2 regions of the Gracilibacillus salinarum genome follow, and region 2 is predicted to be linked to the other one. Evidence: riboswitches for the same ligand, from Rfam matches in the RefSeq annotation. Region 2 holds a riboswitch; the other holds the start of a gene.
The links. A riboswitch is a leader RNA that binds a small molecule or an ion and turns the genes downstream of it on or off. The one in region 2 is predicted to bind ZMP and ZTP.
Positions count from the first base shown of each region.

Region 1: linked by a shared signal. The riboswitch ahead of serC (3-phosphoserine/phosphohydroxythreonine transaminase) and the one ahead of MUN87_RS11735 (class I SAM-dependent methyltransferase) in region 2 are both predicted to bind ZMP and ZTP.

Region 1 covers NZ_CP095071.1:2,422,863-2,438,399, forward strand. The annotation lists gene MUN87_RS11150 (iron-hydroxamate ABC transporter substrate-binding protein) at 1-285, opposite strand, end outside; gene MUN87_RS11155 (FecCD family ABC transporter permease) at 470-1,495, shown strand; gene MUN87_RS11160 (FecCD family ABC transporter permease) at 1,495-2,490, shown strand; gene MUN87_RS11165 (DinB family protein) at 2,515-2,991, shown strand; gene queF (preQ(1) synthase) at 3,029-3,436, opposite strand; gene MUN87_RS11175 (IS4 family transposase) at 3,622-4,983, opposite strand; gene MUN87_RS11180 (DUF4825 domain-containing protein) at 5,220-5,720, shown strand; gene MUN87_RS11185 (GNAT family N-acetyltransferase) at 5,885-6,421, shown strand; gene serC (3-phosphoserine/phosphohydroxythreonine transaminase) at 6,557-7,636, opposite strand; ZMP/ZTP riboswitch at 7,690-7,770, opposite strand; gene MUN87_RS11195 (HAD family hydrolase) at 7,967-8,677, shown strand; gene MUN87_RS11200 (MFS transporter) at 8,780-9,958, shown strand; gene MUN87_RS11205 (DUF4395 domain-containing protein) at 10,082-10,498, shown strand; gene MUN87_RS11210 (hypothetical protein) at 10,535-11,257, opposite strand; gene MUN87_RS11215 (EcsC family protein) at 11,362-12,087, opposite strand; gene MUN87_RS11220 (MerR family transcriptional regulator) at 12,213-12,941, shown strand; gene MUN87_RS11225 (DUF421 domain-containing protein) at 13,566-14,291, shown strand; gene MUN87_RS11230 (SIMPL domain-containing protein) at 14,360-15,004, shown strand; gene MUN87_RS11235 (GGDEF domain-containing protein) at 14,988-15,537, opposite strand, start outside.
Region 2 covers NZ_CP095071.1:2,553,244-2,568,780, forward strand. The annotation lists gene MUN87_RS11715 (lactoylglutathione lyase family protein) at 179-676, shown strand; gene MUN87_RS11720 (endo-1,4-beta-xylanase) at 1,055-5,134, shown strand; gene MUN87_RS11725 (phosphatase PAP2 family protein) at 5,342-8,281, shown strand; gene MUN87_RS11730 (hypothetical protein) at 8,487-9,041, shown strand; gene MUN87_RS11735 (class I SAM-dependent methyltransferase) at 9,320-10,162, opposite strand; ZMP/ZTP riboswitch at 10,202-10,281, opposite strand; gene MUN87_RS11740 (hypothetical protein) at 10,630-10,884, shown strand; gene MUN87_RS11745 (TRAP transporter substrate-binding protein) at 11,197-12,210, shown strand; gene MUN87_RS11750 (TRAP transporter small permease) at 12,215-12,703, shown strand; gene MUN87_RS11755 (TRAP transporter large permease) at 12,723-14,027, shown strand; gene MUN87_RS11760 (DNA alkylation repair protein) at 14,768-15,433, opposite strand.

The DNA of each region.
Region 1 (15,537 bases), 130 kb from region 2:
TCTTACAGACCATTGTGCAACAGGCGTAATACCAAGTGCCACTAAGTAATCTTCTAAGTAAGATGCAATAACGCGCTCAGGATTTGCCGGAATTTCTACTTCATGCCCCATCGCATCTGTTACTGTTCTTGTATCTGATTCAGATTCTTCTGTATTGGATTCCTCCGTATTGCTATCACCAGATGAATCTGATGCACTATCATCCTCTTCACTACCACACGCTGCCAAAAATACTAACAAAGCAGCCATTAACAAAACAAGCCATTTATTTTTTAGCTTTCCCATGTTGACATAAATCCCCCTTCATACTATCTAGCATAAAACGCTATTTTAAATGATAACAATTTTCATTTTCAATTACAAGATAAATTTTAAAAATATATGCATAATCTTCTACTACCATTCCTTATCTTTTTCCCTTATACTAGAATGATAACAGTTCTCACTAATTTGTAAGGAGTATTATTCGATGGCAATTCGTACAGATAACAACATGCAATCTAGACCTTTACTAGCATTATTGATCATTTTTGGTGGAATTATACTACTTATGGCAGCTATGATTCTATCGATCATATATGGTGCAGCAGATATTGACTTGCCTACCATATGGCAAAGTCTTACACAATTCGACCCTTCCCAGACTGCACATCAGATTATTCGAAATTTACGTATCCCTCGTGGCTTAGCAGCAGCACTTGTTGGCGCAGCACTCGCCGTTTCAGGTGCTATCATGCAAGGTATGACCAGAAATGCATTAGCCTCTCCCTCTATTATGGGAGTAACAGCAGGGGCGAGCTTCATGATTGCAGTGGCAATGGCGATATCGTCACAGGTTACCACTATTTCCCTTGCCATCTGGGCTTTTGCAGGTGCTGGTTTGGGCGCTGGGATCGTTTTTGGCGTTGGGACGATTTCCAAAAGTGGCCTTACACCGGTAAAATTAGCATTAGCAGGGACGGCAGTTACCTCGATGTTAAGCGCGCTTTCCTCAGGGATTGCCATTCATTTTAATATTGCAAAGGATATGAGCTTTTGGTATGCAGGAGGCGTGGCAAGTGTTCAATGGATACATGTAAAATTATTAGCTCCTATTGTCATTATCGGGCTTATTCTTGCATTGTTACTATCGAAATCTATCACTGTATTAAATTTAGGTGAGGATGTAGCAAGAGGGCTTGGTCAACGAACCGTTTTAACCAAAATAATTGCCACCACTGTTGTACTATTATTAACTGGTGCAGCAGTATCCGTAGCAGGTACCGTTGGCTTCATTGGACTTGTCATCCCGCACATTACTCGATTTCTGGTCGGAGTAAAATACCAGTGGATTATACCTGCCGCCGCCGTATTGGGCGCTCTTTTGCTCGTTTTGGCAGATACAGCTTCCCGTATGGTCAATCCACCTTTCGAAACTCCCATTGGTACAATGACAGCATTAGTTGGGGTTCCTTTCTTCCTCTATCTTGCCAGACGTGAAGGGAGAGGATTGTAATGATATCTAGAACAAAAAGAACTAGCCTTTGGCTATTAGGCTTGACGGCAGGCCTTATCCTGACTATTTTAATTAGTTTAAACTTAGGCACAATGAGTATTTCACCGATAGATGTATGGAGGACAATGATCGGACAAGGTACAGATCAAAATCAACTCGTCTTGTTTGACTTCCGTTTACCTCGTATCGTAATTGCGTTGCTGATAGGAGCAGGAATGGCTATTTCGGGTGCTATCTTACAAGGTGTGACCCACAATGATTTAGCTGACCCTGGTATCCTTGGAATTAATAGTGGTGCTGGATTTGCGGTTGTCTTGTTTATCTATTTAACACAAAACAGCCTTACATCCACTGTGTTCATTTTGCCACTGGCAGCACTTGGAGGCGCCGTATTGGCAGCTGCCTTAATTTATCTGATATCATGGAAGAATGGGGTATCTCCGATCCGGTTAATTCTAGTCGGGATTGGGATCAATGCTGCTTTTTCAGCGCTCATCATCGTTTTCCAGTTAAAAATGGATCCTGATGATTTTACCAAAGCACAAATTTGGTTAACTGGGAACATAGCTGGCACTGACTGGAGCTATACGTTAGCACTTCTTCCTTGGATTGTAATTCTGTTGCCAATTGCTTTTTATAAAGCCAGCACATTAGATGCACTGCATTTAGGAGACGAAACAGCACAGGGAATTGGTGCAAATGTCGAAAAAGAACGGATATTCTTACTTGTGATAGCTGTCGCACTCGCAGGCGCAAGTGTGGCTGTTGGAGGAGCGATTGCATTTCTTGGGCTTGTCATCCCCCATTTAGCAAGAAAACTAGTAGGCGCAAGACACCATCACATGTTGCTTACATCAGCTCTTCTGGGTGCTCTACTCTTATTAGTGGCAGATACGATAGGGAGAAACATTCTTTCGCCTTCAGAAATTCCAGTTGGGATTATTGTCTCGTTAATCGGAGGAAGTTATTTTGTTTACTTATTGATGAAGTCTTAAACTATTATAACAGGAGTGATAAACATGTATCGAAAAGTATCAGATTTTATTGCTGATTGGAAAAATGCTCAGCAAGGAACGGTTCAAGTATTAGAGTCTATATCAGATGAAAAGCTCAATCAAGCGATTGTAGAAGGCCATAGCACACTTGGCTGGCTCGGTTGGCACTTAGCAACCTCTCCTGCATTTTTTGCGAGTATTGTAGGTTTGAAAGTACAAGGTGGCGATCCTAAGCAAGTACCAGAAAAAGCTGATGAGATCGTTGCAGCTTACAAACAAATGGCAGAGGATATCCAACAGCAAGTAGAATCACAGTTGACGGATGACCAATTAAGCGAAGAATTTGAAAGCTTTGCCGGCAAGACAACACGCGGCAATATGCTTCGTACATTAATTGATCATCAGACACATCACCGTGGTCAAATGACCGTTCTGCTTCGCCAGGCTGGTTTACCAGTTCCTGGAGTTATGGGACCAACTCAAGAGCAAAGTAATGCATAATAGAAACCGGCACTTCATTTAGAAGTGCCGGTTCTTTTTATCCTTGATATTCTCTTATTGCTTCAGTGGTTAATTCAATGCCTCCACGAGCTGTTTGATAAACGGTCACTTTGACGGTTTCAGCTTCAATAGCCCACATAATGTCGTCTGCAATTTGTGCAGCTAATGATTCACAAAATGCGCCATGATCACGAAACGACCACAAATAAAATTTCATGGACTTGGATTCAATACATTTATGACGTGGTGTATAGGAAATTTCCACCTTACCGAAATCAGGCTGTCCCGTTTTCGGACAAACTGCTGTGAACTCCAAAGCACGAAATGTAATATTCTGTACATTTGGTGCATCAAAAGCCTCTTGCTGTAAAACTGTTCTTCCTTCATCCACACTACTCGGGCGTGGCATCGGTCCGGAACGTGGTAAATAATAATTCTCTGACATCGTTATTCCCCCTAGTTTTGGTTAAGCAGGATGGTTACGAACTGCTTTAATTTATATTCAAACATGTATTATACCAAAAGCACGCTAAAAATAGCAATGTAGAAAACAGCGATTAAATACTAGTTATGCTTATTGCCATGGTTGAAAATTTTTTATATGAATAACACCATTGTAATTTTATGTTCTCAACTTTCGCACACTGAAATAGGCAGGTAAGCCCTGATATAGTTGGGTAAGCCTGCGATCCAGTGTTGGACTTGACTTTTGATTAATTTTTGTACCTTCTTGTTGCTCTGTTTCAAGGCATCTTCAAGAAGCTCGATCAACTGCTGAAGTGCCACAGCCCAATCAAGATCATGAACTTCATCACTTAATTCATAAAACATGCCGCCAAGTGTTCTCTCATCTGTGCTACATCGGTTTTGCCACGAGAGAATAATATATCGTGCGAATACGATGGTCGTATGACTAATTAAGCCGTCATATGAACGACTTTGGAACTCTTTTTGGAGTTTCAAAAGAGACTTTGTTGTTTTGAAAAAAACTTCAATGTCCCAGCGTATCCCATAAATACGAATGATTTCTTGATCACTTAGGGTACAGTCGGTGCTTAAAATAGCTAACCATTCGCTTTTTTTATTTCGATTACGCACAAAGACCACTTTAATAGGCACGCCATTCGCTTGTGTCGTATGAATCGAACGAAGAATGCTTTTCTTTCCACCTGTTGGTTTCGCAAAACGATAAAGTTCCTTTAAGCTTACACGTTGGCCATTCACAAGGTAACGCTGCTTCAAGTTCTTTACCATGCCAATGACCTCAAGTCCTTGCTCTTTTATTTCCTTAACGAGAGGCTGATACGTGAACCAAGAGTCCATCAGCACATAGGAAGCATCAATACCGGCATTCATTGCGCGTTTAACCATACCTGGTAGTTGCTCAGGTGCGGTTTGTAATGCTTCTACTCTGCGTTTATAACCGGAACTACGCTTATCAACTTTTGATGATATACCATTAATTTGGCTTTTCTTCGAGCTCAATAAAGAAAAGTCCACTGGAATGAATGTGGCACCATCTGACCAGCCAAGAGTCAGCATACGAAACCCTTTATAGAAGCGCATTTTTTGGGATGCATGGTCAAAACAGCGCGCTAATAATTCAACCGATTTACTGCGATTACGATCATACGAAGAATCATCTACAATCAATACTTTCGGGCGATCATGACTCGTTAAGTTGGTTACTTTTCCAATGGTATGAGCACTTAGAAACAGTAAAAACCTTCTCCAAGCAAATGTTGACTTGTTTAAAAAACGATAGACGGCATTCTTTTCTGGACAATCATTCGCTTTGGTACTTTGAAGTACTTGATACCAGTTCTTATTTTCAAAGATCAAACAAAAAATCAATTGAAAAAGATAGGCACAAGTAAAGCCTACAGACTTTGTAATACCAGCTTTTCTAAGATGTTTAAACACGTCCAATTCTCTAAATGTTGATTTTAATTCATTTGGTAGTTGCTTATTTAGGTCATTATTCGCTATCATATAGGAGACACCTCTTCTGTATTGGTAGTGTTTTCTCGTCAATTACACTATACCAAATGTTGAGGTGTTTTTTTATACCTAATTCGATTGTCAATGACCATATTTGAACAGTAATAAGCTTTGCAGCTAGTTATATTGAGTGCTTTTTTCTAGCTGCGAAAGTTGAGTTATGTTAATATATAGATAGTTTCTCAACTAAAAGGCAAGTGATGCCATTCAAAAAGGAGTGATGGGATATGAAAACATCTGTAAAATACCTTCTCATTTTTTTGTTAACAGCCCTTCTATTCACTGGATGCAGTTCTAATAATGAAGTACAAAGTCAATCAAACATCTTTACATATAACAACTCTGTAATTGGTGATAACAGTGCCGTTATTGCGATCATTAATCATTTACAACATAACAAGGAATTCAAAGAAATTTCTCTGCAAACAAAAGAAGAACCGTATGGAATGACTATTACCTACAATGAACTGGAAGCAACAGAGCTCGAAAAGGAATATAAAGAAACTGCAATTTATAACGCTACCTTTCTATTTGCTTTAATCGAAAATGCTGAATGGGTTACTTTTAAATTTGGTGATGAAAACGATGAATATAAACTATCGAAGGAAGACCTACAAACTGCGTTCGATAAGCCATTAAGTGATTTCACCAATGAAGAAGAAGTAACGACCTTTGTGCAAAAACAATTGAAAGATGAGAACAAGATCAATCAACTATTCTTGCAATAAAGAAATTATTATAAAGTGAGACTTCAATAAGCGAGGGTTTTGACCCTCACTGATTGCTAGCGAAAACTAATCCGGAAGTTATCGTTCGTTTACCCACCACTTATTTATCTCTCGAATCTTAAAGTGGGGGTATTCCAGACGATAAAAAGAAAAGGCGGGTTTAAATGATTGAATTACAATTTTTCGACCGTTCCGATTTTCAACAATTAATTAATTGGATCGATTCTCCAGCATTTCTAATGCAATGGGGAGGTCCGCACTTTCATTTTCCTCTCGATGAGCAACAACTAGATAACTACCTTAAAGATGCTAACAAAGAAAAATCGCAAACATATATTTATCGCGTGAAAGACATAGAAACGGGAATAGTCATTGGACATATTTCGTTAGGCAACGTTGACAGAGAAAATAAATCAGCAAGAATCGGAAAAGTTTTAGTTGGTGATCAAAGCAGCAGAGGAAGAGGAACTGGACAACAAATCATCAACGAAATTCTTTCGATAGCATTTGCTGAGCTCCATTTACATAGTGTCAGCCTCGGTGTCTTTTCCTTTAATCACCCGGCCATTACCTGCTATGAAAAAGCAGGCTTTATAAAAGAGGGTCTACGAAGAGACGCTCGAAAAATTGGTGACGAGTATTGGAGCTTATGGGAAATGAGTATTCTCGAGAATGAATGGTCGGTGAGGCATAAAAGCTAAGAAAACCCACTCCATCCCAAGCTGCTAACCTGTATAGTAAAATGGATGATCTAAAGTGGGACTGTATTGCAATATGGTCATAAAGAAAATGCTCGGATTTTAAATCCGAGCATTCTTGTTTACTAAATTTAAACACTACTGATGATTTTCTGCAAATTTCTTCATAAACGCGATCAAATCCTCGACGCCTTCTACTGGCATTGCGTTATAGATACTTGCGCGCATACCGCCAACAGAGCGATGTCCTTTTAATGTTTCTAACCCTTCCTGTTGAGCCTCTTTCACGAATTCGCCATCGAGATCTCGGCCAGGAATGATAAATGGAATATTCATAATGGAACGGCTCTCTTCTTTTACTGGAGAGCTATAGAAATCAGAAACAGCGATATAATCATATAACAAGGCTGCTTTCTTTTCATTTCTTGCCTGCATTGCTTGCAATCCGCCTAAATCTTTTAACCATTCAAAAACAAGCTTGGCAATATAAATGCCATAGGTAGGCGGTGTATTATACAGGGAGTCACTGTCACTATGCGTTTGATAGTCAAGCATGGTTGGACATTGCGGCGTGGCATTCCCAATTAAATCTTCACGTACAATTAAGACAGTTAAGCCTGCCGGACCAATGTTTTTTTGGGCCCCGGCATAAATCACGCCGAATTTAGAAACATCGATTTCTTCGGATAAAATATTAGAAGACATGTCCGCTACCAATGGTACATTTCCGGTATCAGGAATCTCATGATACGCAGTACCTTCAATCGTATTATTGGTTGTAATATGAACAAAATCCGCTTCTGGGTCAATCATATCTTTATGAACAGTCGGTATATACGTGAAATTCTCATTTTCAGACGATGCAATGACGTTAACATCAAGGTATTTCTTAGCTTCTTTAATTGCCTTTTTGGACCAAGATCCGGTGTTAACGAAATCTGCTTTACCATTTTTCATTAAATTAAGAGGTACAGCAGCGAATTGCTGGGATGCTCCGCCTTGAACAAACAATACTTTATAATGATCCGGAATATTCATTAATTCACGCAATAGCTTTTCAGCATTAGTAATAATATCTGTGAAAAGTCCTGAGCGATGACTAAGCTCCATAACTGACATTCCAGATCCTTGATAATCTGGCAGATCTGCTTGTGCTTTTTCTAATACGGCTAATGGTAACATTGATGGACCAGCTGAAAAATTGTGTACTCGTTTCATCTAACCACACTCCTCAATTGATAGTAAATAGAAAGAGGTAAGGACTGTATCCTTACCTTTGCCCAGGCGAGCGGCTTCGATACTATGTGCTCCCTTACGGTTATTCCGTATCCTCGCCAGTTACACATAGCCATGTTATTTGTGAAAATTATAACAATATTCCCCTGACATTTCAATTGAAATTTATCTTAAAATTTTGTTAAATCAGGCTAATTTTATTGTATTACACAGGACTGCCTTTTAATTGTACGAAAATCGTAACAGCTTCACTATCCAAAGTGTGGTAGAATAACAAGATGAGATTAACGATCGAGAAAGAGGAAGGATAGTATGCAAACCATTATTTTCGATGTAGATGATACCTTATATGATCAACTGCAACCATTTCATAAAGCCGTTCATCAGCATTTTAGTGAATCCTTTTCTGATAACGATATGACGTTGTTATATAAAACGAGCAGAAAATACAGTGATGAAGTATTTGAACAGTATATGAACGGAGAAATCACTGCTCTTGATTTACAAACTTACCGGATCATGAAAGCATGCGAAGAATTTGATATTAATCTATCGTACGAACAAGCCGTACAATTTCAAGAAACCTACTTGGCAGAACAGAAAGAAATTCAGTTATTTGAATCGATGAAACAATTACTGGACAAGCTTTTCCATCACAAAAAGCAGTTAGCCGTACTGACGAATGGTGAATCTGCCCACCAACGCATGAAAGTCTTACAATTAGGGTTAAACAAGTGGATACCTGACGATCATATATTTGTATCTGGAGAAATCGGCCACTCGAAACCAAGTGCAAAGGTTTTTGAACATATCGAAAACAAATTGAAGTTACGCAAACAAGAAACCATTTACATTGGTGATTCCTTTGAACATGATATCACTGGTGCCAAGCATGCCGGTTGGCAAGCAGTTTGGTTAAATCACCGTATGCGAAAAGCATCGCATCCTAGCATTGAAGCAGATTATGTATTGGAACATCCGAACGGCATTTTAAAAACTGCAAGAAGCTGGTACTCCACATGATGACGGATTGCTGGCTCTTACCATTTTAGAAACAGGTATGATATTTATAGCGAGTGGCATAATCCCACTTAGATTATGCCCTTTCATTTTGGAGTGATAATTATGAAGTCGAAAAAAGTTTTAGCCGTATTATTCCTCGTCATGTTTTTCGTAATGGTCGGTTTTGGGATCATCATTCCGGTACTGCCATTTTATGCAGAGGAATTAGGCGCTTCTCCATTAGCACTAGGATTGCTAATGGCCACCTATTCCGTGATGCAATTCCTCTTTTCACCTATGTGGGGAAGGATATCTGATAAAATTGGTCGAAAACCGGTATTATTAATTGGAATTGCAGGTTTAGCATTATCCTTTTTCTTATTAGCAACTGCCAATCAGTTATGGATGTTATTTGCTGCCCGGATTATTGGCGGGTTATTGTCATCTGCTAATATGCCTACTGTAACAGCTTATGTAGCAGATATCACCACCGAAGAAGATCGCGGTAAAGGAATGGGAATAATCGGTGCTGCTGTTGGCCTTGGCTTTATTTTTGGTCCAGCTATTGGCGGAGTGTTTTCCAGCGGTAATCTAGCTATTCCATTTTACTTATCTGGCATTTCTTCCTTAATTACCTTTGCATTAGTAGCGATTGTATTAAGAGAAACGAGACCAGAAAAGGCAGAGCAAGTGACTGCACCAGCCAAACGGAGATCATTGCTAAAAGCATTAAAAACACCAATGGCTTACTTGTATGTGTTGCAATGGTTTGTGTCTGTTTCGCTTGCTGGGCTAGAAGCAACCTTTGCATATTTTGCTTTTGACCGAGCAGGCTTAGGAACAGTAGAGCTCGGCTATATCTTTATGATTATGGGGCTAGCCGGCGCTATCGTACAAGGTGGATTAGTCGGACAATTGACCAAAAGATTAGGCGAAGGAAAAGTAATCCAAATCGGCGTTATTGTTTCTGCTATCGGATTTGCACTCATTTTATTTGTGCAAGACTTCCTTACAGCAGCGATTTTTCTAACCATTTTTGGATTAGGGAACGGTTTAATTCGACCAAGTGTATCATCACTTTTGACAAAAAAAGCGACGTCTGGTTACGGGGAAGTGACTGGTATGCTCTCCTCCTTTGATTCGTTAGGTCGCATTATCGGACCACCACTTGGCGGATTTTTGTATGGGGTAGCTATTATCTTGCCCTACGTAGCTGGAATAATTTTGTCTGTGCTAGCTCTGGGCATTTATTATCTGTATCTACGTCAGAATGAAAGCAATTCTAAGTTGGCACATCAATAACGAAGGTAGACACTGGTATTTGACAAATACTTGTGTCTTTTTTTCGGTAGGAAAGTTATAAGCCCCCCTTTATTCCGAGTTAGTTACTATGTATAATAAGAATAAAAGAAATGAGGTGTTCTTATGTCCATTCCTAAGCCACTCGTTCAACTCAATCAGGCATTTATTCTTTTCACCGTACTTATTGGTATATTCGTTCATCCATTTGTACTAGTCTTACCTTTCGTAACAGGGGTGATCACATTAATAACCAAAAAGAATCCGATTATTCTGTTAGGAAAACCATTTTTAAGAAAACCAGCTACAGCCTATCCACCGGAAGATAAAGCACAACAATTGTTTAATCAATGGATTGCTACTATCTGTATTGGGCTTGCTCTGATTAGTTTTTCTATCGGAATGAATTGGCTCTTATATTTTTTCAGTGTAATAGTCGCAGTAGCATCAGGACTTGCATTAGCTGGCTATTGTATCGGATGTACGATTCGTTACCGTTATATGATGTGGAAATATAAACAAAAAACAAATCATCAAAGTTAAGGCTCTTACCACCTTAAGGCATAAGAGCCTTTTTTCTTATTTTCGATTCGTTAACGAAATGCCTTCCACTTTTAATAAAGATGAAAAAATACGCACAAACACTTGATAGCGGTCGGATTCATAGCTAAGCTCCTCTAAATAATGTCTTAAATGAAGTGCAATATCTTCTCGTGTGCGGATATCAAATTCATAGAATGGAACAATAGGAAAATATAAATTGTCACAAAAGGGAAGTAGAATGCCTGTTACAATGGATCCTTGCTTTGGAGGCTGGTGCGCTGGTAATGGGAGGAAAATCTCTACAGTTTTCTCTGTTTCAATTTCGACTGCAACGAATCCGTTCTTGCCTATTTGATTTCCGACAAAGTAATAGGCTGGAACAGCTTCATGCCAATTCAAAAACCATGATTTCAAAACAGGGTATTCCTGAAAATATTCATTATTATGCGTGATAAATTGATGGAAATGAGTAAAGGAAGGCTCTAAAGCTTGTTCATAGAGGAGGCGCCACCAAAACAAATTCTCGAGGATTGGTTCGTATTTATCCGGTGGAACATCACAATCATTTGCAAATTCAAGAAATCCAGGCTCCAATTGTTCGTAAAATGCTTCGTACGTTTGTCTGACAAATTTCAGATATACATGTACTAATAACTGATCCCGCAGTTCTTCTGACATCGATTCACCATGATGAAATTCGGCCAATTGTCCCTTTCGCCGGGAAAGATGCACGACCTCATTCGAATCGTCTTTGTTCATATTCTTCATCCTCTCTCAAGTAACTTACTCTCTATACTAATATTCGAGAAGAAACGGCAAAATCCTGCAAAAAATTTCAGAATTATTCCCGCCACAAATTAAGCTTACTCCAATCGCAAATCCTGATCCGGCAGTACACGGAGTCGGTAACAGTTCTTCGCCACTTTCCCCAATTGATCTAGAAGGTTATAGTTTGCATAAGCCCCGATAATTGCGCCTAATCCGGGAATCATTTGCAGCATTTTTACCAGATCAATATAGTCCCGATACTCCTGCTGAAAGACCCGCCAATCCATATCAACCATCCGCTCCTTCTCCTCTTCCCAATTCTTTACGATATGATAAACTTCTCTACGTTTATCGTCATTTGAAAAAGCAAGCTGGAAAACATGCAATATATAGAGACGTTCTTCATAACAAGACGTATCAAACCCATAAATAGCTGCCACCTCAAATAAATATTTCATTTTTATTGAAAGTAACAAAGGAAAATCTGCGAGACCAAGTAAGATGCCACCAGCACCAGTCCCTGCACCTTCAAGCATTGCTGTTTTACGGTAACTAACTAATTTCTGATCGACCAATTTTTCCATGTCTTCCAGGGATATTCCGGTGTATCGTTTTCTTGTGGTAAAATCAGAACCAACCAGAGTCGTTTTCACCATTTGTTTGATCGCTTCTGTCATTACTTGATGCGCTCTCTCTGGTATATAACTATTCATTTTATTCTGTGCTTTTTTGGATAATTGCTGAAATCTGCTTTTACTTTTCAGAAGTTGCAATTCCCATTCAAGTAGCTCTTGATAGGCTTGTTGTTCATATTGCTTCATGTTTGCCCACGCTCCATTCTTTGCTTTTCACCATAATGTACGAAAGATGTGCCAAAAAAGTTTCAAATTCTGCTTGACTCTCTCGTTACGTCATAGCATATTCTTATATCGAAAGGGTGATAAGTATGAAAGTAAAAGAAGTAGCTGAACTTACAGGGGTTAGCATTCGAACCTTACATCATTATGATAAGATCGGCCTCCTATCACCTGCAAAATCTGCAGAAAGTGGCTATCGAATCTATACTGAAGAAAATTTAAACACCCTTCAGCAAATTCTGTTCTTTCGAGCATTAGATTTTCCATTAAAAAAGATTAAAACCATTATGACAAGCGATGACTACGACAGGCTAGAGGCATTAGAAATGCAACGGGACATGCTTGTCAGCAAACGTGAAAACATTGAAACAATGCTTGAAACGATTAACAAAACGATTAAAAATGAGAAAGGAGCTTATAAAATGAGCAAAAAGGAAAAATTTGAAGGATTCGATTTCAGTCAAAATCCTTATGAAAAAGAGGCAAGAGAACGTTGGGGAGATAAAAAGGTTAATGAAGCGAATCGAAAAGCAGCAGGTATGACCGAAGCTACACAGCAAGAAATGAACAACATTTACTGGGAACTGGCATCCATTCGTGATCAAGACCCTGCATCCGCTCATGCTCAAGAGTCGATTAAGAAATGGTATGATTTTCTCAATCATCATTTCTCCACTTATTCTCTCGAAGCTTTTCAAGGCCTTGGCAGAATGTATGTTGAAGATGAGCGTTTCACTAAGAATATTGACCAATTCGGCGAAGGGCTAGCCCAATTTATGAGTGAAGCAATGGTTGTGTTCGGAAACCAAGGAAAATAAATAAGTGATAATGACCAGGACATACAGGTGTTACTCTGTAGTATACCTTAATAGCATTTAGAAAAATCAGGCATAACCCGCCCTCTCCTAATTGAAATAAATGATATACAACTACCTATAATATGGATTATGTCAACAAGCCATCGCTGCCAAGCATCCATATTGAGATATTTAATGTGCTGGGATACCACTTCGGCCAACCACTCCGCGTCCTGCGGGGCACGGCTGAAGCTAACTTTGTGAAGAAGATCGCTTCACAAAGTGGATCTTCAGCGCCTGCATAATCCCGCGGGAGTCTCCGTGGTTGGCCTACGCTAGGATGTGGACTCTACAACTTTTGTAAGAGATAGCATATTGATCACTGTATATATAACAGCAATTGAATGAATAACATAATGCCTAGATCCACTGCTTTTAGCTGTTCCATATGATGTAGTACTTCCCTATTTCCGGAGCTTTGCTAAGCAGATATTCTATATCAAAATGATCATTCTGCAATACAGCCTTTGTTAACATAATCCATATTATAGGAACTATGCTTTCTTACCTCACAAGAGATCCTTATACATGTAATCGCCATGCAAGGGAATAATAACAGATATGGAGAAGATCGGAGGTTTCAATATGCCCACACTGCTTTCTGATTTGTTACTGATTATCGGCAGAATTGTAACGATACTCCCTTTACTGTTACTAGTCACCTTGTTTATGGGAAAGAGAGCGATTGGTGAATTACCTGTATTTGATTTCTTAGTAATTATCACGCTCGCCTCTGTAGTAGGTGCCGATATTGCAGATCCAAACATTCAGCATCTCCCTACTACTATCGCCATTATTGCTATCGGAGTTTTACAAAAGATTGTGTCCCATTTAAAATTAGCAAATCGGACGATTGGTAAACTGTTAACCTTTGAACCAACTGTCGTGGTTTATCAAGGAACGCTTCTGCCGCAAAACTTAAAGAAAATCGGATACTCGATCGACAATATCCTGCAAATGCTTCGAGATAAAGAGGTGTTTGATGTCTCTGATGTTGAACTAGCTTTGGTTGAAGCAAATGGTTCCCTCAGTGTCCTTAAAAAGACCGAAAAAACCGCAGTGACCAGACAGGATTTACAAATCGAAAATACAGATACCAGCATTTCGTACCCTGTTATTATCGAAGGAAAGATCATCACAAGCATGTTAAATAACAGAAATTTAAATGAACAATGGTTAGAGACTGAACTGCAAAAATGGTCTATTACGAAAACAAAAGAAGTATTTTTTGCATCGGTAAATTCAAATAACCAGCTGCATATCTCCCTTTATGATGACCAATATGTTGATGCTCCTCCCATACAACATTAAGGTGCTCGCATGATTCTACTCCCTCTTGCATATTTTTTATGGAAGAATACTAGCAGGAGGGGATAGTAATGCACGATTCACATGATTACCCACAAGGGCGCAACATCACTGTTTCAGGAAAAGGTATGGTCAAAGCGACGCCTGATCTGGCGATGATAGACCTGAGCGTCATAACCGAAAACAAAGATGTCTTGGTAGCACAGCAGGAAAATGCTCGTATCTCTCAGCAAGTCATTACAGCACTTGTTGGAAGTGGAATTCCACGTGAACAAATACAAACTGCTGATTACTCAGTATTACCTCAATATGATTATCAAAATAACACCCAGCAATTAACTGGATATCGGGTTATCCACACGTTTTCCGTTTCGACAAGTGTCAATCAGATTGGTACCGTTATCGATATTGCCACCAAGAATGGAGTAAACCAAGTTCGGAATATCACGTTAACTGTGAGCAATCAATCCTACTATTATCAGGAGGCTATAAGGCGCGCCATTCAACATGCCTGCACAACTGCCCAAACGATTGCACAATGCTTTCAAGTCACCTTAAACGCAGCCCCTTACCACGTTTTAGAGCAATCAACCAACACTTCTCCCGTTCTTTACAAAACATATGCTACCGCTGAATCAAGTACTGCTACACCGATACAGCCAGGTCAGCTGGAGATCGAAGCGGATGTCAAAATCCAATTCAACTTTTCATGTTAATAAATTGATTTCCGATTACTTGGTTTTTGCCGCCGCCTTTTGCCCGATAAAGTAATTCATCTGTTTCTTTAAAAAATTCATCTTTTGACATAGATTCCGTTAATTCACAAAAACCGATACTGATGGTAATATGTTCATTTAATTCTTCATGATATTGTGATGCGATATATAATCGGATATTTTCGACGATTTGAAAGGCTTCCTCCAATTCCTTATTCGTCAACAATACAGCAAATTCTTCTCCTCCATATCGTGCCACAATATCATCTTCCGTTAACTGGTCAGAGATTGCATGTGCCACCCGTTTCAAGACAACGTCTCCAATATCATGACCATAATCATCATTGATCATTTTAAAATTATCGATATCAATTAAGGCTAACTGCAATGGCATTGCTTGAGAAATACTTTGGTCATACAAAAAATCCAAATATTCATGAAATGTTTTATGATTATATAGACCTGTAAGTAAATCCGTTTTTGATAATCGTTCCATCACTGTACTTTTTACAATCAGCGCTTTTTCTTTTTCA
Region 2 (15,537 bases):
GAGGACAAGGGGGCTATTTTTTGTGTTAAACCAACGCAACGATTAATTCCTTATGATTATATCAATCACAAAAATGGGTATAGTGAATAAGGAGATGGTTACTAAAAAGTGCCTTCTTCACATGGCGCACTATTTTTATTACACTGTACAAGCAACATGATATAAGGAGATGATTGAATTGAATAAAACCTATCCACGTGCTTTTTCACATATTGGACTGTCTGTTCCGGACTTGGACGAGGCAGTAAAATTCTATACCGAGGTACTTGGCTGGTATGTCATTATGGAGCCATCCGTTGTGGAGGAGGACGATAGTGCGATTGGCCAGATGTGTACAGATGTCTTCGGTGCCGGATTTGGGCAATTCCGAATCGCACACTTGTCCACTTCAGACAAAGTCGGGATCGAAATGTTTGAGTTTGCAAACAATGAAACACCAGAGAATAATTTTGAATATTGGAAAACAGGTATTTTTCACTTCTGTGTACAGGACCCGGACGTAGAAGGACTAGCAGAGAAAATCGTCGCACATGGCGGAAAACAGCGAATGCCTGTCCGCGAATATTATCCAAACGAAAAACCGTACAGAATGGTCTATTGCGAGGATCCTTTTGGTAATTTAATCGAGATTTACAGCCACAGTTATGAATTAACTTATTCTGACGGTGCTTATTAAGCAAAGGTTTCGGCATTCGCTTCGATTCTTAGCGGATGCCGACGTTTTTATTATACTTGGTACATAGTGAATGTTCATCGCTAAGTCTGCTTCATTGATAACATTTTCTTAATAGAATAAAAGCTAATGTTAATAAAAAACGCTTTGTTTAAAGAAGACTTTCTTTCGTTCACTACAACTCTCACTTTCCTCTCTTTCGCTCGAATGTGGCCACTTGACAAACCATTGAACCACCTTGCTGTTAACCCCTTTACTTTTCTAAGTTTCTCCTATACTTTAAGGGTTAACGCCCTTCCTCTAAACCGTTACAATTACAACGGACATACCACCACGATTTTGTAAGCGCTTCACAATATTTTAAAATGGAGGATTGAATCTATGGGTAGAAAATCGATTTCGCTATTGTTAATCATTATGCTCGTTTTCCCATCATCAAGCTTTACTCTCACCACTCAAGCAGCAAGTGCAGACATCCCCGTGTTACTTTATCACAAAATCATCGAGAATCCGTCCAATGAATGGACCGATACAAGTATTGAAAAATTTGAACGAACGATGCAATACCTTCACGACCACGACTACCAAACCTTATCAGCTGAAGAATATGTAAAGATACAGGATGGCAAAGGAGCTCCCTCAGAAAAATCAATTTTGCTGACATTCGACGATGCGACCCCAGATTTTATCACCAATGTGCTACCTATATTAAAGAAATATGACATGCAGGCTGTTCTTTTTGTTGTAAGTGACTGGGTTGATGGTGATTACAGCATGTCGGAAGCACAATTAAAAAGTCTTGTCGATGAACCGAATATAAGTCTTCAAAACCATTCGAAAACACATACGGAAGATGGTGTATGGACCAATAACATTACACTCGAACAGGCCAATGAAGAAATCGCAGCAGCGAACACCTATCTGAAAACCATCACGAAACAGGATCCTGTTTTGATGGCGTATCCTTATGGTGCTTATAATGAACAAGCCGAACAGGCCAATCAGGAAAATGGCATCAAGTATGCTTTTAAAGTCGGACACCCAAATGGAGGAGATTTTGCAATGGGACGGTATTATGTCAAAACAGATACTAGCTTACAAGACATTGCGGAATGGATTGGCGGACCTGCACCAGATGAACAAACAGACGATGAAACAACGACTGTTTTTCACGAAACATTCGCTGATGGAAAAGGTGCAGCCATCCTAGCCGGTAATGCCACTTTAACGTCGAAATCCGATCTGTTATATGAAGGGAACGAGGATGGAAAATCAATATTAATCAGCGATCGGGCCAACAATTGGGATGGTGTTGATCTACGTTTTGATGATTTAGGTATGGAAGATGGCAAAACGTATACCATTACGGTTAAAGGTTATGTAGATCAAAACGCAAACGTTCCAGAAGGGGCCCAAGCTTTTCTGCAAAATATCGACAGCTACGGTTGGATTGCCGGGGTTGACTTAGCCGCCGGACAATCTTTTAACCTATCTGGCCAATATACGGTCGATACGTCCGAAGATTCTGCGCTGCGCATTCAATCCAACGAAGCAGGTGCAACCGTTCCTTTCTATATTGGTGATGTCCTTATCACTACTGTTGAAAAGGATCCGGAACAACCACCGGCACAATCCTTGGCACCAATTACTTTTGAAGACGAATCAACCGGAGGATTCGAAGGCCGATCTGGAACAGAGACATTGATCATAACAGATGAAGCCAATCATACGGATAATGGTGCTTTTTCGTTAAAAGTCGAGGACAGAACCGAAACATGGCACGGTCCCGCTCTTCCGGTTGCCGAATATGTAGCGCAAGGTGAAGAATATACGATTTCCGCCTGGGTGAAGCTGATCTCTCCTGACAATTCCGAGCTGCAGCTTTCCACGCAAGTAGGGGAAGGTGACAATGCCAGCTACAATAGTATACAAAGTAAAACAGTCAGTAAAGCAGATGGCTGGGTAAAGCTGGAAGGTACGTATCGCTACAGCAGTCTCGGTGATGGGGCATTAACGATTTATATCGAAAGTTCCAATAATGCAACTGCTTCCTTCTATGTCGACGATATTTCATTCCAGCCGACTGGATCTGATGCGGTCGACATTGAAAAAGAGTTAACACCGATTAAAGAGATATACCAAGATGATTTTCTGATCGGTAACGCGGTATCCGCCACTGAATTCGAAGGAACGAGACTAGAGCTGCTCAAGCACCACCATAACCTTGTTACTGCAGAGAACGCGATGAAGCCTGGTGCTGCTTATAATGATCAAGGTGAATTCGATTTCTCAGCAGAAGATGAGCTCGTCCAACAAGCGCAGGAGCAAGGGTTCAACATCCATGGACACGTCCTTGTCTGGCACCAGCAATCCAATGAATCCCTGCATACCGATGATAATGGCGATCCCTTACCTCGCGAGGAAGCATTAACAAATTTAAGAAACCACGTCAAAACATCTGTAGAGCACTTCGGCAGCAATGTCATCTCTTGGGATGTTGTCAATGAGGCGATGAATGACAACCCGCCGAATCCATCAGACTGGAAGGGTTCCCTACGCCAATCAGGCTGGTATAAAGCAATTGGACCAGACTATATTGAACAGGCTTTTCGGGCAGCCAAAGAAGTCATTGATGAAAATGGCTGGGAGATCAAGCTCTATTACAACGACTATAATGATGATAATCAAAACAAAGCAGAAGCTATTTATCAAATGGTCAAAGAAATTAATGCAAACTATGCCGCAGAGAACAATGGTGAGCTGCTCGTTGACGGTATTGGGATGCAGGCACACTATAACTTAAATACTAATCCTGAAAATGTCCGCCGTTCCATGGAGAAATTCATCTCGCTTGGTGTAGAAGTTGGCGTAACCGAGCTTGATGTGACAGGAGGCAGCAATTATGAACAGACAGAACAAGAAGCAAATGAGCAAGCGTACCTGTATGCACAATTATTCAAGCTCTATCAAGAACATGCCAATAGTATTTCCCGGGTAACTTTTTGGGGATTGAATGATGCTAACAGCTGGCGGGCTGAGCAAAGTCCATTATTATTTGACGATAACTTGCAGGCCAAACCAGCCTATTATGCGATCGCTGATCCGGAAACGTTCATCGACAACTATGACCCAGTAGAAAAAGATGCACGGCAAGGCGAAGCAACATTTGGCACACCAGTCATTGACGGAACGCTTGATGACATCTGGGACAACGCAGCAGAGCTTCCTGTAGATCGCTACCAGATGGCGTGGCAAGGGGCAAACGGTGTTGCGAAAACACTATGGGATCAGGATCATTTATACGTCCTTGTTCAGGTCAGTGATACACAACTGGACAAATCAAGCGAAAATCCGTGGGAACAGGATTCAGTTGAAGTTTTTATCGATGAGAACAATGGCAAAACAGCTTTCTATGAAGACGATGATGGCCAATATCGAGTTAATTTCGATAATGAAACTTCTTTCAATCCAACCAGTATAGCAGAAGGCTTCGAATCTGCTACACATGTATCAGATAATGGATACATGGTAGAAATGAAGATACCGTTGCGTCATATTTCACCGGCTAACAAGCAAAAGATCGGTTTTGATGTCCAAATTAATGACGGAGCAGACGGCGCCCGCCAAAGCGCTGCTACATGGAACGACACAACCGGGGCTGGCTTCCAGGACACCTCTGTCTTCGGTGAACTTACGCTGATCGATACAGCTGAGCCAGATCCGGAAGATCCAAAAGATCCTATTGATCCGGCAGATCCTGAAGACCCGAAAGATCCAGATGAACCAGAGAAACAAACTCGTGTTACCGTAACACCTGACGTTACCAATGGCGAAGCAACGATCGAAACTGATTCGCTTCATATATTAGCTGATCAAGGCGAATTACTGATCGATTTAGCTGGCCACAATGACTCTATCAACCTGTCATTTACTTCAGAACAAATAAAATGGCTGAAGGAACATGATATAACGATCCTCATCCAATTAAAAAATGTCAGCTTGCAACTCGCTGCAGCTAATTTCACGAATGGATCCGAGGCAGCAACGATCCACTTAGAGCGCTTAGCTGATATCGATAACGCATTAAGTGTGGTCTACGACTTTGAAATCAAACAAGGCGACAAACAAATAGACACCTTTGAGGAAAAAGTAACGCTGCGTTTTTCTGTTGAAAGCGACAACGTAAAGGATAAAAATCAGGTGCAGCTGTTCTATTGGAACCCAGAGACTGAAGAATGGGAAGCAATTGGCGGAGAATGGCAGGATGGAAACGTGACAGCACAAACCAGTCACTTAAGCACCTATACCGTTTTCGAACAGGAAGCGAAGGAACAACAGCCTGCTACGGACGATGGGCAAACATTGCCTGACACTGCTACTTCGACGTATCAGTATTTGTTGGCAGGGATGTTGCTCCTTATAGGTGGCATATTTTTCCTCGTTATAAGAAGAAAAGCATAATCTTATATAAAAACAAACCAAATCACGCATATGATTTGGTTTGTTTCTTTTTGTGCAAAGATACTACAATTTCCGCTCTCTCTATCAATATAAACTTCACACAATTTTAACAGTTTCCCTACATTTATTTAACATACAGTCCTTAGAGTGGTTTGTGTGGTTACTTAATTTCAAAATTTGCAGAAGAAAAGGAGAAATCAAAAAGTTATGAAATTCATAAAACAAATCGCAATAATATTACTTGCAGTGCTGATTATGGCACCTTCTCAGCTTCCTGTTCAGGCCGCTAATCAATATTCTGATATGGAGCAATCAAAGCCTTCAAAACCACAAGGAACTACTGAAGTACTAAATACAGATGCTCCAGATGTCGAACAACCTTTACCAGCAGTAGATAATGGCGGAAATGCTAATGATTCTATCTTAAAAAATATATCTGCTACTAACCCTTTTATAAATATCTTAGATGGTTTTGATCAGGTCTGGTCTATGAATCAATCAGATTGGAGAGACGGAACAGCGTTAACCATACCTGGTGCAAATGGTGAGGTTGCTAAATATGGTGACGGACCTACCGTGTATTTTGATGGATATAAAAATGATGAGACAAAGGCAGTAGCGGATAAGCTTACATATGCTAACGCAGAAATCAGGGATCCGGAGACTTGGACAGCTAACATAAAATATGTAGAAGACGTTACGAAAGACAGAACGGATGAAGAGGCGTTAGCAGCCTACTATGATGACCAAAGAGATAAGATATACAGTATGATGGAAGCTTATGGTCCTTTAGCGAATACCTACGCAGATATTGTCAATCCGGTCACAAGTGTTGTCAGGTCAGCAGAGGATATGAATAGCGTACTTGAAGAAACGACTGTTGAGGACCAGGCACAAGGAATGGGACAATGGGAGGAATCTGAACTGTCAGATGCAATGGATTTAGTTCATTTAATCAGATTTAGAAATCCTTCTTCGTCAAATCCTTCTAAGTACTTTTTCTCCTCTCCGAGACCGTACAGAATGAATGCAACCGGAGAAGTGATAGAAGTTGTTGATGAGAACGGTTTACCTGTTTGGGATACCATCGGCAGCGGTGAAAGTACAGTAGAAGAATTACCTTCAGGTGGTAAAAAAGAAACAGGAGAAAGACATTATCAGCAATATGAAACAAATGTGGAAGTTATTCCTGCGTTAGAATATGTAAAAAGAAAAGCAGAAGACGGAAGAGGCAAAGACGGAGCTTTTCCTAGCGGGCATACAAGTGCCTCTTATCTTTCCACGTTCGGATTTGCATACGCAACACCAGAAAGATATGCTGAGTTTTTAACAAGAGCAGCTCAAATGGGAGAAAATAGAATTGTGACTGGCATGCACTCTCCTCTTGATGTTATCGGTGCAAGAATACAATCAACCGCAATGACTGCCTATGCATACAATCTTTCCGAAAACCAAGAGGTATTGGATAAAGCTTATCAAAATGCTGGACAAGTATTCGGTGAAATAGCTGCATCACAAGATATGAGCTTGTACGAATATGCACATACCGTAACAGAGGATTATACGTTTGAAAGTGCGTACGATGAAGAGAAGTGGGAAGATCATGAAGCAAATAAAGCATTCTATCGGGAAAAACTAACTTACGGATTACCTCAAACAGGAACAAAAGGTCTAGACCCTGTAGTACCTAAAGGGGCAGAAGTTTTATTAGAAACTCGTCAGCCTTATTTAACAGATAGCCAACGCAGAGAAGTATTATATACCACAGAAATTGATTCAGGTTATCCTGTCATAGACGAATCCAATGGTTGGGGCAGACTTGATTTGGTCACAGCATCTGATGGATATGGTGCGTTTCTAAGCAATGTAACCGTGAATATGGATGCTTCAAAAGGAAGATTCAATGCCCATGATTGGTGGAGAAATGATATTACTGGCAGTGGTATGCTTACAAAGCAAGGAACAGGGACCCTTACATTGACAGGTACTAATAGTTATTCAGGAGGCACATTGCTACAAGGGGGAACGCTAGAAGCTACTTCTGCGACTGCTTTTGGAGAAGGCGATCTTTATGTAGAAAATGGTACAGTTTTAGTTAATGCAGATGAACAACTGAAGGTAAATGGCAACGTAACAATGGAAGCCGGAAGCCTAAATATTGCAATGGATAATGACAGAACGCAATTAAATATAGATGGACAGATATACCTTGATGGTGGCGATCTGAACTTGGATCTTTCTGATTATGAAATAGACCAGTCTGCAGATATTACTTTAATGACTGCCAACCAGGTAAAAGGTACATTCGATAATGTGACAGCTGGTGTTTACGATGTCTCTGTCACTTACAACAATGATAGTGTCGTTGCACATATTGATGAAATCGATACTTCTGATCCGGAAGATCCCGAAGAGCCCGTCAATCCAGAAGATCCAAAAGATCCTGCTGATCCGGAAGATCCAGAAGAACCGGAGAAACAAACTCGCGTTACCTTAACACCTGACGTTACCAATGGCGAAGCAACGATCGAAACTGATTCGCTTCATATATTAGCCGATCAAGGTGAATTACCGATCGATTTAGCTGGCCACAATGACTCTATCAACCTGTCATTTACTTCAGAACAAATAAAATGGCTGAAGGAACATGATATAACGATCCTCATCCAGTTGAAAAATGTAAGCTTGCAACTCGCTGCCGTTAATTTCACGAATGGATCCGAGGCAGCAACGATCCAGTTAGAACGTTTAGCTGATATCGATGACGCATTAAGTGTGGTCTACGACTTTGAAATCAAACAAGGCGACAAACAAATAGATACCTTTGAGGAAAAAGTAACGCTGCGTTTTTCTGTGGATAGCGACAACGTAAAGGATAAAAATCAGGTGCAACTGTTCTATTGGAACCCAGAGACTGAAGAATGGGAAGCAATTGGCGGAGAATGGCAGGATGGAAACGTGACAGCACAAACCGGTCACTTCAGCACCTATACCGTTTTCGAACAGGAAGTGAAAGAACAGCAGCCTGCTACGGACGATGGGCAAACATTGCCTGACACTGCTACTTCGACGTATCAGTATTTGTTGGCAGGGATGTTATTCTTCTTAAGTGGCGTGATCTTTCTCTTCATAAGAAGAAAAGCATAGCCGATATTTGAGTAAATATATGAAAATAATTAGCAAACCAAATCATCATTGATTTGGTTTGCTTTTGTTTTGGTATGTTCACACCATTTAATCATTACAATATAGTCGTAGTGAAAAAATGAAACTTTCAATAGTTTTAATCGTATTATAGTAATACCTTAGATAAAGTTAAGACATTTCTAAAATATATGGAGGGATAGATATTTTGAAAATTAAAGCGACTTTTTTGATTAGCTTATTATTAGCTACGTTTTCATTAGCAAGCTGCTCTTCAGAATCACAAACCATTGCAGAAGATAACAATATCACTACTATAAAAACAGTATTACAAGAACAATTTACAGGACCAGACTTAGAAATGATTAATCTATTGGAAAAGCCTGAAAATGCATCAATTATAAAAGAAGAAGAAACCTCTCCCCCGGAAAACCCCACCGCACTAGACAAATTGTTAGAAAAAAAATATAAAACATATTTCACTGATACAATGTATGACAAATTCATCGGAGCATATGCAATGGATTTCCAAACCTCTGCTTATTATGGAAATTATCAAATCAGCGTGAAGAATATTGATGTTAAACAAAGTGAATCAGCAGAAAGTTCCTATGACTTCAGAGTTAATGTTTTGTATCAAAAGGAAGGTAATAAAGAAGAAAAAGCCGAAATATCAGGTAAAGCTATTGTAAATGAGGAATCAAGAATAGCTAAAATTGATTACCTTGATGATGGCGATTTAACTAATATTTTCAATGAATAATAAAAATAAACGTATTACGATTTTATCGTCATGTATAACCGAAAGAAAGCTATCAGAGAGATAGAATGAAACATAAAAGTATCTTTACATTAAATGAAAACAATATGGATTTCTTCTTCAACTGATAGAGAGCATTATCGCAACAATAATGCTCTCCCTTTTAGCAAAAATGAATTGGAACGACCATTTTGTTTCCTCATTATTCTAAGGATGTGAAATATAACATTTTGTAAAGCAAACCGGTATCTATAAAAAGAACGGTTAATTACCATAAAATATTAATCAACTTTTTTTCCAAAAGCATACATAAATGAGGAAGATTCAAAGCGATTTGGATCACTGCAAAATTCAGGAATAAACGTTGAAACTAATTCCATTCTCTCGTTCTCGGTTAATAAACCTTGCTCCACAAATCGTTTTCCTTCATCTTCCCCTAGCGCAAACTTCAATAAGATAGGCATTTCTTCATTTTTTCTATTTTTATTACTATAATCACTCGTTTGAATGATTATGTTTACATCACTTACACTGTTCTCATTCACAAAAAATGAGTATAGTTTTCTGCCAATAGTCCTGTCTGTACCATTTAAATGAGCATACATTATATTGGCATTAATCAGCTTCGAAAGCTCTTCACCATATGGATGGAATACCTGTGTCCCATCATCTATCTCCACCGCACAAATTACCCCACCTGGCTTACACACTCTTATCATTTCCCTGATAATATCATTTGGATTAGAGTTATGCATTAACACAAGCCGAGTATATACAAAATCAAAGCTATTATCCGAGAATGGTAAATGGTTTGCATTACTTTGGACAAATGTAACCCGTTCCTCTTTACGTTCATGCTGTTTTTTGGCAATATCTAAAATTTCACTACTATTATCCACGCCATAATAAATCTTATCTGTTAACACATTCGAAAATAAATCAATCATCGCTCCTGTTCCACAACCTACATCTAATACCTTTTGGGCTTCATACAAACCCTTCTCAAGAAATAATTGCATTAATGTTTGAGAATGACTTTCTACATTTTTTGTTAATCTTCTTCCTTCAGATTGCATTCGCTCTGGTTTGAATCGGTCAAATTGATAGGAACTGTTTATTTTCATAACCTCCTCCAAAATAAAGAGGCAGAGAAAAAAATCCTCTACCTCTGCCCAGGCGTACGGCATTATAGATATGTGCTTCCTTGTGGTTTTCCACATTTACGCCAGTTACACATACCAATTATTGGTTTTATTATATGCTAGCAATACACTAAATACAACTACCAAGATTGGCCATCTATTTCTGTGAGGGCTGCCAAACTAAATGATAGATACACTTAAATTATTAAAAATTTCTAATTAGTGAAGCTGATTAATTCTTTAAAACCTAAATAAATAAACAATATATTTATTAAATTTCAATAAACTTTTATTGCAAAATAATAAATATTATTTTAAAATAAAAGTTTGAAAGGGATGAGCATCATGGCATTTTCATTAACGGTATATCGAAAATGTAAATAAGAACAAACTTACTAAATTGAACATTGATAGCATTAGGCATTACTGATTACAAAGGGAGAGATGATATGAAACGGTTAGCTTGGGTTTTAATGCTTTTTCATTTATTTGTTAGCGTATTGTGGTTAGCAAATTCACCTTATTTATTTTCGGTGTTGGGTATGATTATATGGTTTATTGCTATTGTGTTAGGTTTTATTGCTTATAAACAGATAAAAGACAAAAACATGACAAGGAAGCTTATCCTGTATTCAAGTTCCTTTATGTTTTTTTTGCTAGTTGTTACAAGTTTAATAGAGATAGCAATCTCCTCTATGCCATAAAAGGAAAATTAACTTTCGGGGCTCGATGGATGATAAAACAACGGAATTATTTAATCCTATATTACCAAATGTTACGAATGTTTTAACTTAATATTTTCATTCGATGGATTCGCGATAGTAATCGATTCACTTTCATAACCCCTCAAAATGTGACAATTTATTGAACAAAAAACAGAAACAAAACCACATATTTCAACAAAAAATATTCTTATATTTTTGACTTTGCTTTTGTTCGTTTGTATAATGCTAACTAAATGGTAATGTAAGCACTTAATCTATCAAATAAGGTCTAAAATGCTTGGAGGGACTATCATGAAGCGTACAATCTTTTGGTTACTTACGAGTCTGAGTATTCTGATAATTGTAACCGGATGCAGTCAACAGACACAAGCGAAGGAGCATGTTGTCTTACGATTTGCCTATGCCAGCAACGCACAGCCAGTAAAGGATGCCATGGCTAAATTCGGCGAGTTAGTCGAAGAGAAAACAAATGGAGAAGTAACAGTCGAATACTTCCCTGATGGCCAGCTGGGTGGCGAACGTGAATTAATTGAATTAACCCAAACCGGTGCGATCGATATTACAAAGGTAAGCGGTTCCGCACTTGAAAGCTTTTCTGATCAGTATTCTGTCTTTGGTATTCCGTATCTGTTCGACGATATTGATCACTTTACCCGTGTCATGGAAAATGAAGAGATTATTAAGCCAGTCTATCAATCTACTAAAGATTTAGGATTTGTCGGTCTCACCTATTATAATTCTGGACAACGCAGTTTCTATATGATGGACGGACCTGTGGAGTCGCCTGAAGATATTAAGGGCAAGAAAATCCGCGTGATGCAAAGTGAAACCGCTATCCAAATGATCGAGTTAATGGGTGGAACAGCTGTACCACTCGGAAGTGGTGAAGTATATACCTCACTGCAGCAAAGCATTATTGATGGTGCTGAGAACAACGAGTTCGTCCTGGTTACGGCTGGGCATGGTGAAGTGGCCAAGTACTATTCGTATGACGAACATACCCGTGTACCTGACATCGTCGTCATGAACGATGACACATTAAATCAACTGACCGAATCGCAACAGCAAGCGGTTCATGAAGCTGCGAAAGAATCAACCGAATATGAAAAACGAGTGTTTGAAGAGGCCGTTCAGGCGGAAAAAGAAGAGGCCAAGGAAAAATATAATGTCGAATTCAACGACGTCGATAAAGCACCGTTTTTGAAAGCGGTTCAGCCTATTCACGATCAATTTAAAGATGACGAGGAATTAGGCGGTCTTTATCAAGCGATTCGAAATGAAAGTACCAGCGAAGAGGGAGAGTAACTATATGAATCAAGCTTTTCGAAAATACCTTAACCGCACGATCGAGATCATCACTACTACACTGCTGATGGTGATGGTCGTCGTTACTAGCTGGCAGGTTATCAGCCGCTATATCCTGAATAACCCAAGTTCTGTTACAGATGAGTTTCTCCGATTCAGCCTGATTTGGTTTTCCTTATTAGCTGGTGCCTATGTGGTTGGCAAAAAAGGCCATATCGCGATTACCTTTCTTCGTGACCGTGTAAAAAGTGAATCGAAAAAGCGTTGGCTGGAAATCACCGTTCAAATCAGCTTTATCTTGTTAGCGATCATCATGGTAACAGGTGGCACGAAAGCCGTATCCCTAACAATGGCACAAATATCTCCATCCTTGCATTTGCCGATGGGGTATGTCTATTTAGCACTACCAGTATCAGGTGTCATCATCCTTTGCTATGCGGTGATCAATTTACTCGATACCAGCAATCCAACACAACCGCAAGAAAACTCTTAACAAAGTAGGTGACTTCACTATGGTTGCAGAAGCCAGTATTATGTTAGTCCTTGTATTTGCTATATTACTCGCTGTAGGGATTCCGATTGTCATCTGTATCGCAATCGCTTCCCTGGCGACAGTACTTTTAATGCTGCCGTTAGATGTCGCTGTTTTTACAACAGGACAGAAAATGGTCGCGAGTCTGGACAGTTTCTCCTTAATTGCCGTGCCATTCTTCATTCTGTCTGGCGTGATTATGAACAATGGCGGGATTGCCCAGAAATTAGTCGACTTTGCCAAATTAATGGTCGGGAGAGTTCCCGGTTCCTTATCTCATACAAACGTAGTCGGTAACGCCTTATTCGGCTCGATTTCCAGCTCTGCCATCGCGGCATCTACTGCGATCGGCGGTGTGATGGTACCTTTGCAGGAAAAAGAGGGCTATGACCGAAAATTCGCTGCAGCAGTTAACATCGCCTCCGCCCCATCTGGCATGGTGATCCCGCCGAGTACAGGGTTCATCATTTTTTCCTTAATTAGTGGGGGGACATCGATTGCTGCCTTATTCATGGGTGGCTACATCATCGGTTTGTTGTGGGCGGTAACGATTATGGCCGTTGCTTTTTTCACAGCTAAAAAAAGAAATTATCCGATAGTGGATAAAGCTGAATTAGCCAAAATTAATAAGAAGAAAGTCATTCTTGATGCGATCCCTAGTATTCTATTAATTTTCATCATTATCGGCGGGATCTTAACAGGCGTGTTCACAGCGATTGAAGCATCAGCGGTTTGTGTCGTGTATTCCTTATTTTTAGCATTGGTCTACTACCGCTCGTTAAGCCTGAAACAATTGCCAGAAGTTTTAATCAAATCCGTCGAAATGTCCGGTGTCGTCATGCTATTAATCGCGGCATCCTCGATGATGTCGTTTGCCATGGCTTTCACAGGAATTCCTGGCGCGTTAAGTGACTTCATTCTCAGCTTATCGACGAATCCGTTGGTGATCCTGTTACTGATTAACATTTTCTTATTAATTGTTGGTATGTTCATGGATGTGGCGCCAGCGATCTTGATTTTTACACCTATTTTCTTACCAATTGCCGAAAACATTGGTGTCGACCCGGTCCATTTCGGGATATTCTTCATCTTGAACCTCTGCGTTGGTACAATCACGCCACCTGTAGGAACTGGTTTATTCGTCGGTTCGATGGTCGGGAAAGAGAAAGTCGAAAACCTGATCAAGCCGCTAGCACCTTTTTATATTGCGATATTTGTGCTATTGATGGTGGTAACGTATATTCCGCAGATTAGTCTGTTTTTGCCTAATTTGTTGGGGCTGTAAGTGAAGTGGATCAATCGTGATCGGCTGTGTGACTGTTAATTAATATAAAAAAACAAAAAGAGACTGTGACAAAACAGAAGCGCGGATGTAAAATACGAGCAATCCCAAAAAAGTAGTTACTGCCCTATCTAACCGTAATCCGTAGTGAAAGCATACTGCGAAGTAATACAATGTATATCAAAAGAGGGCAGTTCCTCCAATACTTTATCTTATTACAGCGGGAAAAATGCGATAAGAAAATATGTCTGCTGCTATCCATACATTTTCAAGAAAGTAGTATAAACACATGAGGATACCGCTCAGCATGCGTCCTCTTACATTAATTGTAGTATCTAACATTAACGTAGTCCAACTACGGAGACTCCCGCGGGATTGTGCAGGTGCTGAAGATCCACTTTGTGAAGCGCCCTTCTTCACAAAGTTAGCTTCAGCCGTGCCCCGCAGGACGCGGAGTGGTTGGACGGAGTGGCATTCTAGCAGACAAACCATGTCAAAATGGTCTCCTAGCTGATCGCGATACCTATATTTCGCGGTTCTTGTTACTTCGCAGTATATAGATACGGCACAATAGAAAAACCGAACGTACCACAAATGTTAATTCGAAACATTTCTTGTTACGTTCGGCTATCGATTATCTAATATACTTTTGTCACAGCCTCTTCTTTTTAGATATTAGAGTTGATAAACTGGAACTAACGCTTTACTTCACGTACACTACTGTATTTTTAACATTAAGGTGACTACTTATTCTGTCGTTTGTTAACCTCAATCCTAATGAACTCCGGCAAATAGCTGGGCGTACATCCTTTTGCTACTTTTTCATCTTTGTAAAGACCCGTTTCCTCACCAAGCTGCATACAACGTGCACGATTCTTTTCATCATAAACACCTATCCAGCCAGCGGTGAAATTCATCGCCCATTGAACTTCCGGTTCTTCCTGCGCAAGATTAGCTTCTAATGCAGATAACAAGTCTGCGGTGTTATCAGGCGAGGTTTTTCCCATCCATCTCAATCGACCTTGATAATACCAGAAAGCTCGCCTTTGCAGAGCAGACGGACTATTTTCCCATGACTCCATCAACGCAATTTTCTTTTTGTCTTTGGTGAGCTGATTAGCCAATAACCAGTCCATTAAGTTATTTCGCTCATCATAAGTATGGGTCTGCATATCCTTATCAAACTTGTTTAGCACATCTTCTGAAAGAAGTTTTTTGTCCATAATTAAGATCGCTAATAGTCTGGGCATAAATTCTTCCGTTGACCAAAGTTCCATAGCTAATTCGTGATCCTTTTTAATGTCCTTCGCGATTTTACGTAAGTCGCCTAACTTGGTATTACTATTGATCTGAAGCAGAATGTTTTCTGCTTTTGATGAGCGTTTTGTTACTGCATTTTTTTCGTCCATTTTATTCAACTCCTTTATTAAAGCACTCTGCTAGAACGTCATTTCGTTAAGCGTTTTATTGCAGTGGTTTATTTATATTGTAGCATATAGCTTATTGCAGTTTT